Regions from separate parts of the Shewanella sp. 4t3-1-2LB genome, predicted to be linked through region 3. Evidence: predicted binding sites of a transcription regulator. Region 3 holds the regulator's gene; each other region holds the start of a gene.
The links. The regulator FliA, encoded in region 3, starts transcription of late flagellar genes. The targets are predictions, from matches to a motif close to CTAAAGNTNNNNNNNNNNNNGCCGATA.

Region 1 (2,203 bases), on a different contig from region 3:
GACGGCAGTGTAGGGCGTTGGGCTTGGTATAATAGTGCAGCATTACTCGCAGCTTTTACTGCTAAAGCTTTTTCAGCCAAACATGTGGTATTAACCGGTGGCGAGCCTTGCTTGTTTGACCTCACAGAACTCACCCAAGCATTAAATCGCGCTGGTTATAGCACCCAGCTAGAAACCAGTGGCACCTTCGAGGTGAAGTGCAGTGACTCGACTTGGGTGACCGTATCACCAAAAATTGGCATGAAAGGTGGGCTGGCCGTCAAATCACAGGCACTAAAACGCGCTAATGAGATCAAACATCCGGTGGCAACCTCGACCCATATCGAGCAATTGGATGCCTTGCTTGCGGGCGTGGATTTGACGGGCAAAGTAGTATGCCTGCAGCCTATCAGTCAGAAATCCCATGCAACCGCTTTAGCGATTAAAGTCTGTATTGCTCGCAATTGGCGGCTTTCAGTACAAACCCATAAATATCTGCAAATAGATTAGCCTATTGGCATTACTGCAATGGCGATAATGTCGAGTTCTGCTTGAAAGTTGTTGGTAATGTTGCCAACTGGCAAGGATAAATGGTGGAGGGGGAAGGATTCGAACCTTCGAAGGCAGAGCCGTCAGATTTACAGTCTGATCCCTTTGGCCACTCGGGAACCCCTCCCCGAAAAATGAGCTACTTTTGTGATGAAAATGGTGGAGGGGGAAGGATTCGAACCTTCGAAGGCGGAGCCGTCAGATTTACAGTCTGATCCCTTTGGCCACTCGGGAACCCCTCCTCAACCTCACACAAAAGTGCTGATTGGCAGCGCAACATGGTGGAGGGGGAAGGATTCGAACCTTCGAAGGCGGAGCCGTCAGATTTACAGTCTGATCCCTTTGGCCACTCGGGAACCCCTCCTCAAATTGCGGCGGCAATAGTAGACAGAAAGCGTTTTTATGTAAAGCCCGATTTTGCAAAAACCACTAAAGTTAGTGGCAGTTCGGTCGATTAAATAACAACAGGTTGTTTAATCGATGTTTTTTTATGCAATCAAAGCCGATACTGCTTAACGAACTACAACTGGGGACCCGCCTCAACCATGCGGTTGAAGAAAATGCGCGCGGGGACTTTGGGCTATTGCTGTCGATGTTGTCGCAGGATGCTCGCGATTGGCCGCAGTTTCATCTGCAAGATACCTTGGCAACTGACGAACGTCTGCGGCAGCAGTTTGAATTACCAACGCCACAACCATTGTTGGGGAATTTGAGTCAGCAGGCTGTAACGGATAATGCCCATTATTTTTTAAATGATGGCCCAGAAACATTTCGCTTAGCTGAAGTGTTACGCCCAGAACCGTTGGTGAGCCGTGGGAAATGGTCATTAGATAGCACAGAAGTGCTGGAAAACTGCAGTTTGCTGGCGCAGCGGCGTTTTAATGGCGAAACACTGCCCTTGCTGCCCGAAGCTCCCCAGTTGCCGGAATTAATTCTACAACAGCGTTTAGCGGTTGAGCGGCAACAAGCTGCGTGAAATGAACCACAGAAATCCTCCTCATAACAGCCTATAATCGCTAAGTTATAGTGCATTCAGGAGATGCCTTATGAAAAGTATTAAAGAAGCACAAAGCGATCTGGTCAATGATACCTGCTCTGAATGTGGCAGTTTTGTGGACATTGGTGCCGTAGTTGAAGAAAGTGATGTACTGTTACAACTACCTTTTAGTGGGAACGCGGCTAAAGCCGATGCTGAGGCGCTGGCTGATAAGGCCAAAGCGCGATTTAATGATGTTATTGTGCGTTTAACAGAGCAAGATAATGTTTGGCTGTTGCAACTTGAGTTTGGCTGTAGTGCAGAGAAGATGATTTTTCAATTGCAAAATAGTTTGCCATAAGTGGCCGCCCGGGAAGTGTAAGTAAATATATATCGGTATTGCTGTGGTATTCTTAAATGTGTAATCTCAATGCGTGATAATTATAAAACAACAATTTAAGAATTTAAGTCTTGAAATCTGGCTGGATAAGAATGGGCGTTAATCGTGGGCAGTATTGGCGATTATTGGAGTCGCTGACAAATTCGACAGCAAAGCAACAGGGCGATTTTGCAGGTACTGCCGATTTGGCGACCAAGCTGCTCTGTGAGCATCTGCATATTGATCGCGCTAGTGTCTGGTCTTGGTCCAAGGATCAGCATATTCAATTTGAGACCGCCAGTTTTGGGGCGTCGGCAAGG
Region 2 (2,203 bases), on a different contig from region 3:
CGGTATTTCCGTGGCTCAGACGGCGGAAGGCGCCATGCAGACTTCGACTGACATTCTGCAGCGTATGCGTGACTTGTCATTGCAGTCAGCTAACGGCTCTAACTCTGCCGATGACCGTGCCGCAATGCAGAAAGAACTCTCAGCACTGCAAGCCGAATTGACCCGTATTTCTGACACTACCTCGTTTGGGGGGCAGAAACTGTTGGATGGTACTTATGGCACTCAGACATTCCAGGTGGGTTCCAATGCCAATGAAACCATTTCAGTGACGTTAGGTAACGTGAATGCACAAAGCATTGGTGGTGAAAAAGTTGCCGCATCGGTAGGAACTGTTGCTGGCGTGGTTGATGATGGCACGGCTGCTTATACAAATGCGGGTTTTACGATAACTGACCCTGCAACTGGTGTTGTAACTAATATAGCTACTTCGGCAACTGATGATGCTTCCACCATCGCTGCAGCTATTAATAAAAGCGGTGCAGGTGTTACGGCAAGAGCGAGTAATACAGCTGAGTTGGCGTTAAACTTTGATGGCGCCTCAGACGTTGGATTTACCGTCGGTGGTGCTACGGTTTCAGGGGCGACTAGTTACGCCGATGTTGTTAGTCAAATAAATAAAGATTCTGCAGATACCGGTGTTTCTGCTGAAATTGTGAATGGTAGCTTACAGATAACTCAAAAAGATGGTAAAGATTTAGCTTTCGGCGCAGTATCTTTTACTGGTGGTACAGCGCCTACTGCAACGTTGAAATCAGTCATTGATGGCACAGCTGTAGGGGCTGGCTATGATGCTACTTCTGCAGGTACTGTAAATGGTGTCGTAGAACTTAGCTCCTCAAAAGCATTTAGTTTTTCAGGAGGCGAAGCAGGCGCTGCTGCAACTTCAACCTTACATGCGGTCAGCACTATCGATATTGGGACTGCTGATGGTGCTCAATCAGCACTGGATATCATTGATGGTGCAATTGCCAGTATTGATAGTCAACGTTCAGCCCTTGGCGCTGTGCAAAATCGCATGAGCTTCACTATCAATAACTTAAGCAATATTTCTACTAACGTTTCGGACGCGAGAAGTCGTATTCAGGATGTAGATTTTGCCAAAGAGACAGCCACCATGACCAAACAGCAGATTTTAACCCAGACCTCATCTGCGATGTTGGCTCAGGCGAACCAGTTGCCGCAAGTGGCTTTACAGTTGCTACAGGGCTAACGCTGCATTTTGATCTAGTTTTCTTGAATGCCGACAAATTGTCGGCATTCTTTTTTTTGGTCAAGATATAGTTCATTTATCTTTGTTTTATATCAGTTTTTTTATTACCAAAAATTTTTAGAAAAATTGCCTAAAGTTTGTTTTCCTCTCGCCGTTACAGTGAGTGTATCCAATAAGCTCCGCCTGGCTGAACGGCTCAGGCAGCAGTCAACCAGGTAATATGAGGAACCAATACTATGGCCATTACCGTAAATACCAACGTGACCTCTCTGAGCTCACAAAAGAACCTGAACAACGCCAACAGTGCATTGCAGACTTCAATGGCGCGTTTGTCCTCTGGTTTGCGCATTAACAGCGCTAAAGATGATGCTGCCGGGTTGCAGATCTCTGACCGTCTGACCAGTCAGATCAACGGGTTGGATGTGGCACAACGTAACGCTAACGACGGCATCTCTATTGCGCAAACCGCAGAAGGTGCCATGCAGACTTCGACTGACATTCTACAGCGTATGCGTGACTTGTCATTGCAGTCCGCTAATGGCTCTAACTCTGCCGATGACCGTGCCGCAATGCAGAAAGAGATTACTTCCTTACAAGATGAATTGACCCGTATTTCTGATACTACTGCCTTTGGCGGACAAAAATTACTGGATGGTTCGTTTGGTACTAAATCTTTCCAAGTTGGTTCCAATGCCAATGAAACCATTTCAGTGACGTTAGGTAACGTGAATGCACAAAGCATTGGTGGTGAAAAAGTTGCCGCATCGGTAGGAACTGTTGCTGGCGTGGTTGATGATGGCACGGCTGCTTATACAAATGCGGGTTTTACGATAACTGACCCTGCAACTGGTGTTGTAACTAATATAGCTACTTCGGCAACTGATGATGCTTCCACCATCGCTGCAGCTATTAATAAAAGCGGTGCAGGTGTTACGGCAAGAGCGAGTAATACAGCTGAGTTGGCGTTAAACTTTGATGGCGCCTCAGACGTTG
Region 3 (2,203 bases):
TGGTTGAGCAGTTCGTGCAGTCGTCCAGAGTCAGCCTCAGTCTGCACCATAAAGTGCTGCACATCGTGACACAGGGTTTTGAACTCATCGAGTGACAGATTCCGACGCATCAGTCTGTCCCACGTGGGTTTAATATTAGCAAGGCTAACGCTGAGCGCATCGGACAGTGGCAAACACTCTTCCACGGCATCCATGGTTTTATTGGCCGCCTGTTCTGTCATGTCGATAACAAAACTCAGACGTTCTTTCGCATCTGGGATATCGTTATTCGCCAGTTCCACTAATCGATTATCCAGCTGAAACTCGTTCAATGCATTGTGGAGTTGCCGCGTCAGTTTACCGACTTCAGCAAACAGTTCTTGCTGGATAGGTTGCGATAACTCACGGACCAGTTCATCAGCTTGTTGTTGTTCGCCAGCTGATAGCAGTTCCACTAGGCGCTGAGCCTGTTCGAGCGTAATGAGTCCGGTGTTTTCTGCCTTCATAGCGCCCCCAAGCTCAACCAAGTCGTTCAAAGATTTTGTCCAACTTCTCTTTAAGGGTTGCGGCGGTGAAAGGTTTAACAACATAACCATTCACTCCGGCCTGGGCGGCAGCGATAATCTGCTCACGCTTAGCTTCCGCGGTAACCATCAACACCGGAATATTCTTAAGATTTTCATCCGCGCGAATTGCTCTTAGTAGATCAATGCCCTGCATACCCGGCATGTTCCAGTCGGTGACCACAAAATCAAAATCACCTTTCTGCAGCATTGGCAGCGCAGTAGACCCGTCATCGGCTTCTTGGGTGTTATTAAACCCAAGATCCCGTAACAGGTTTTTGATAATCCTTCGCATCGTTGAAAAATCATCAACAATGAGAATCTTCATGTTTTTATCCAAAGTTTCCTCCGCAGAGCTGAATTTTAAAACCGCTCAAAAAACCGTTTAGTTCTGTGTCCAATGCCTGAGTTTTGCTTTAAGCCTGAGCATTGCCTGACTGTGGATCTGACTAACTCTAGACTCACTAACATCTAGAATGGCACCGATTTCTTTTAAATTGAGCGCTTCATCATAATAAAGCGACAGAACCAGCGCATCTCTTTCCGGCAAAAGCTTAATCGCGTCTGCCAATGCTTCTCGAAACTGATCGTTTACCAGCGTGTCATAAGTATCGTTCGCTGCCATTTCATCGGCAAAAAGCGCATCTGGAGCTCCGCCAAGATCCTCGATTCCTATTATTTTACCAGCAGATACGTCACTTAGTATGTGATGATATTCATCAAGTGACATTTCCAACCGTTGAGCGATCTCAACATCTCTAGCATCCCGGCCCAACTCCTGTTCCAGTTCATCAATCACTTGAGCAATTCTACGTTGATTACGATGAACGGAACGGGGCAACCAGTCGCCACGGCGGATCTCATCGATCATCGCTCCGCGAATACGAATACCGGCAAACGTTTCAAATTTGGCACCTTTGCTGCCATCAAATTTGGAGGCGGCTTCCAGCAGGCCCATCATCCCGGCTTGTAGCAGATCATCCAGCTGTACCGATGCAGGTAAACGCGCCAGTAAATGGTGGGCGATTCGTTTCACCAGCGACGCATACTGGTCAACGATCAAGCTTTTATCGTTAAACCCGGTATACGCGGCCATTTTATTCACTGGCACCTTCCTCCTGATATTCAGGCTTTTGCACCAACCGCTCGACAAAGAACTCCAGATGACCACCGGGCTGTTGCGGTACAGGCCAGCTAATCACTTTGTTTGCCAGCCCTTGGTAAGCAATGCTCGCTGGCGATTTAGGAAAGGCTTCTACGATGAGTTTCTGCTTACGCACCGACTTACGCAGATTTTCATCAAAAGGTATGGTGGCAACCAATTCTAGCGCAACATCGAGGAAACGATCGGTCACTTTGCTCAGTTTAGCAAATAACTCCATGCCTTCCCGCAAACTGCGCACCATGTTGGCTACAATTTTAAAGCGAAAGACGCCGTGTTCCCGACTCAGAATCTTGATCAGCGCATAGGCATCAGTGATGGATGTTGGCTCGTCACAGACCACCACCAACACATCCTGTGAGGCCCGAGAAAAACTCAGCACCATGTCAGAAATACCGGCAGCAGTGTCAACGATTAGCACATCAAACTGCGTTTTCATTTCACTGAAGGCTCGGATCAGTCCGGCATGCTGCGCGGGGCTCAATTCAACCATTGACTG
Region 4 (2,203 bases), on a different contig from region 3:
CGAGATGCTGTCGCGGATCATCCCAGGATTGCCACACAACATTATCTGAGAGTCAGCAGCTGCTATCGAGATCCCGGCCTGCCGCTCAATGCTCCCCGATGCTAATCCATCAGGGATACGGCAATGCAACATTCCTGGGTGTTCTTCCCGGGTAATTGCAGGTAAAAAGCGGAACTGTGGCCGTTGCATTGCCAATGCCTGCAACTTGGCAAAATATGCAAGTTCATCGGCCCTTCTGGCACCATAAACCAAAACTATCTTTTCAAAGCGCTGCCAGGGCTCGGCGGTGTCCAGTATTGCAAGAAATGGCCCGACAGCTGTTCCTGTTGCCAGCAACCACAAATGCCGCCCCTGTATCTCGCCTTGAGGTAATTCATTCAACGTCAGAAATCCCGTGGCGGGAACACTAACATCAATAACATCTCCTGGCTGCAGTAGATGCAATGCTGGAGACAGCTGACCATCAGGAACAGTTACCGCTAACACCTCAATGTAATCGCTACCTGGAGGATTGATAATAGAGTATGCCCTAGCCACTCTTTTATCCTGTAGCGACATTGCCAACTTGATAAACTGGCCAGCCAAATAAGGGCCAATATCTACCGCAATTTTCAAGCTGAAGAGCCGCTCATTCCAGTCAGTTCGATCAATCACCTTACCAACTTGCCACATATGCTCTCCTCATAGAAAGTGTCTGGTGGATTAAAGCATACGCTACCGAGTACATAACAAAAACCCCTTATAATAAAGGGGTTTGATAAATTGCAACGACACACTAGCTGCTGTATGAGCTACTGTTCACTAGTAGTAAAACTGTCACGGAACGCCTGTAAGCCTTTTTGCACATGACTGTAAGTCGCATCCACCCCATCAGCAATATCACCATCAAGGACTTTCAACTTATCCAAAATATTTCGGGCTTCGGAAAACCCCTTATCAATGGCACCACCTATGATATCCATAAATCCATTAAGCTGATCTTCGGGACTTTTATCTGCGTTCTGTTGTTGATAGGTGGTATAGAACTTGGTAGCAAAATCGACGATCCGTCCGGCAGTCGCCTCTGGAGAGTAATCAACTTGCTGTTGTTGTTGCTGCTGAAAAGCAGTTTCACCCATGGATGCTTTCAATTTCTGATTAATTGCATCTATAGCCGTCCGGTACAAAAGCTGCATTGGCTTATCACCACTGCTAATAGTCACTTGCTCTTGGGCAGACAGAATTGCTTGATTCATTAATTGCCGACTCACATGGCGTACACTGGTATTATTGACAACCTCTGACACCGCTTTACCATGACTTCCATCAACGGTCGCGTCCTTATCTTTGGCAACTTGAGATACCTGGGAACCGTGATTCTGGATCTCCATCTTCCTTTCCTCTTAACTAGTTACTCAAAACTAATTATCGGACATTTTTTGCACAACTTTAATTTTCCTTATCTCTATTTAAGCGTTATACGACAACGCCCTATCATGCTGACCACTTAAGCTCCGCTGAAATGAAAGCCATTCAACAGGATGTGTGGTGGCAAATTTTTGCTATTCAAGTAAAGTAAATGCAGCAATCGCTAAATTAGCCATTGCATAAACAGAAATTATTACCTAAGTTAGATTGTGCGCCAGCTCACAAAAAATGTTAGTATGCTCAAAAACCACATACTGACGGGTTCACAATGGGAGAGTTTAAAGTGAAGACCACTTATGTCAGTCGGATTCCTATTCCTGCCGACTGTAGCAAGAATGCTTCTTTAAGCTGCCAGAGTTGTAGTCGGTTGATTGAGATCGAAGGTGAATTGCTGTGTTACCGTGGCGGTAAAATCACTGGACTCAAACCAATCTCTGAGCAAGATGGCTGTGTCAGCATCCTTTGTGACGGATGGCAGACACGTCGGTCTGCCTCCAATAAATAGTCAGATAAACATTCCCTGTTATCTTCAAAAATGGGCCATTTGTGACTGTTCAGACACCAGTTTAGATTGGTTAATAGCCCCCCAGTCCAATTCATAGCGTGGTTTGGGCTGAGCTTTCATACACAGTGTCAAACCTCGGGTGGATACAATTAACCCGGCCCGCAATTCTGTATGTAGCTGTTGTAATGCACATTCACCAACGCCGCGCTGTTGCAATGTTGCAGCCAAACTGCGCCAATCTGTGGTTACTCGTTTTTTGGTGCCTTCAAGGTTTACCAGCAGTGCAATGTT

Region 1: a site for FliA is predicted at 958-984, ahead of J3L11_RS13355 (VC2046/SO_2500 family protein). Genes of this name have one in related genera too.
Region 2: a site for FliA is predicted at 1,341-1,367, ahead of J3L11_RS12140 (flagellin). Genes of this name have one in related genera too.
Region 4: a site for FliA is predicted at 1,406-1,432, ahead of J3L11_RS09505 (DUF5610 domain-containing protein). Genes of this name have one in related genera too.

Annotation. Positions count from the first base shown of each region.
Region 1 is NZ_JAFNJD010000036.1:15,726-17,928, forward strand. It holds gene queE (7-carboxy-7-deazaguanine synthase QueE) at 1-489, shown strand, start outside; tRNA gene J3L11_RS13340 (tRNA-Tyr) at 571-655, opposite strand; tRNA gene J3L11_RS13345 (tRNA-Tyr) at 686-770, opposite strand; tRNA gene J3L11_RS13350 (tRNA-Tyr) at 808-892, opposite strand; gene J3L11_RS13355 (VC2046/SO_2500 family protein) at 1,019-1,504, shown strand; gene J3L11_RS13360 (DUF406 family protein) at 1,575-1,865, shown strand; gene J3L11_RS13365 (EAL domain-containing protein) at 1,997-2,203, shown strand, end outside.
Region 2 is NZ_JAFNJD010000030.1:44,319-46,521, forward strand. It holds gene J3L11_RS19550 (flagellin) at 1-1,210, shown strand, start outside; gene J3L11_RS12140 (flagellin) at 1,447-2,203, shown strand, end outside.
Region 3 is NZ_JAFNJD010000046.1:19,932-22,134, forward strand. It holds gene J3L11_RS15385 (protein phosphatase CheZ) at 1-485, opposite strand, end outside; gene cheY (chemotaxis response regulator CheY) at 499-882, opposite strand; gene J3L11_RS15395 (RNA polymerase sigma factor FliA) at 928-1,647, opposite strand; gene J3L11_RS15400 (MinD/ParA family protein) at 1,640-2,203, opposite strand, start outside.
Region 4 is NZ_JAFNJD010000021.1:58,958-61,160, reverse strand. It holds gene J3L11_RS09510 (ferredoxin--NADP reductase) at 1-672, opposite strand, end outside; gene J3L11_RS09505 (DUF5610 domain-containing protein) at 792-1,370, opposite strand; gene J3L11_RS09500 (hypothetical protein) at 1,937-2,203, opposite strand, start outside.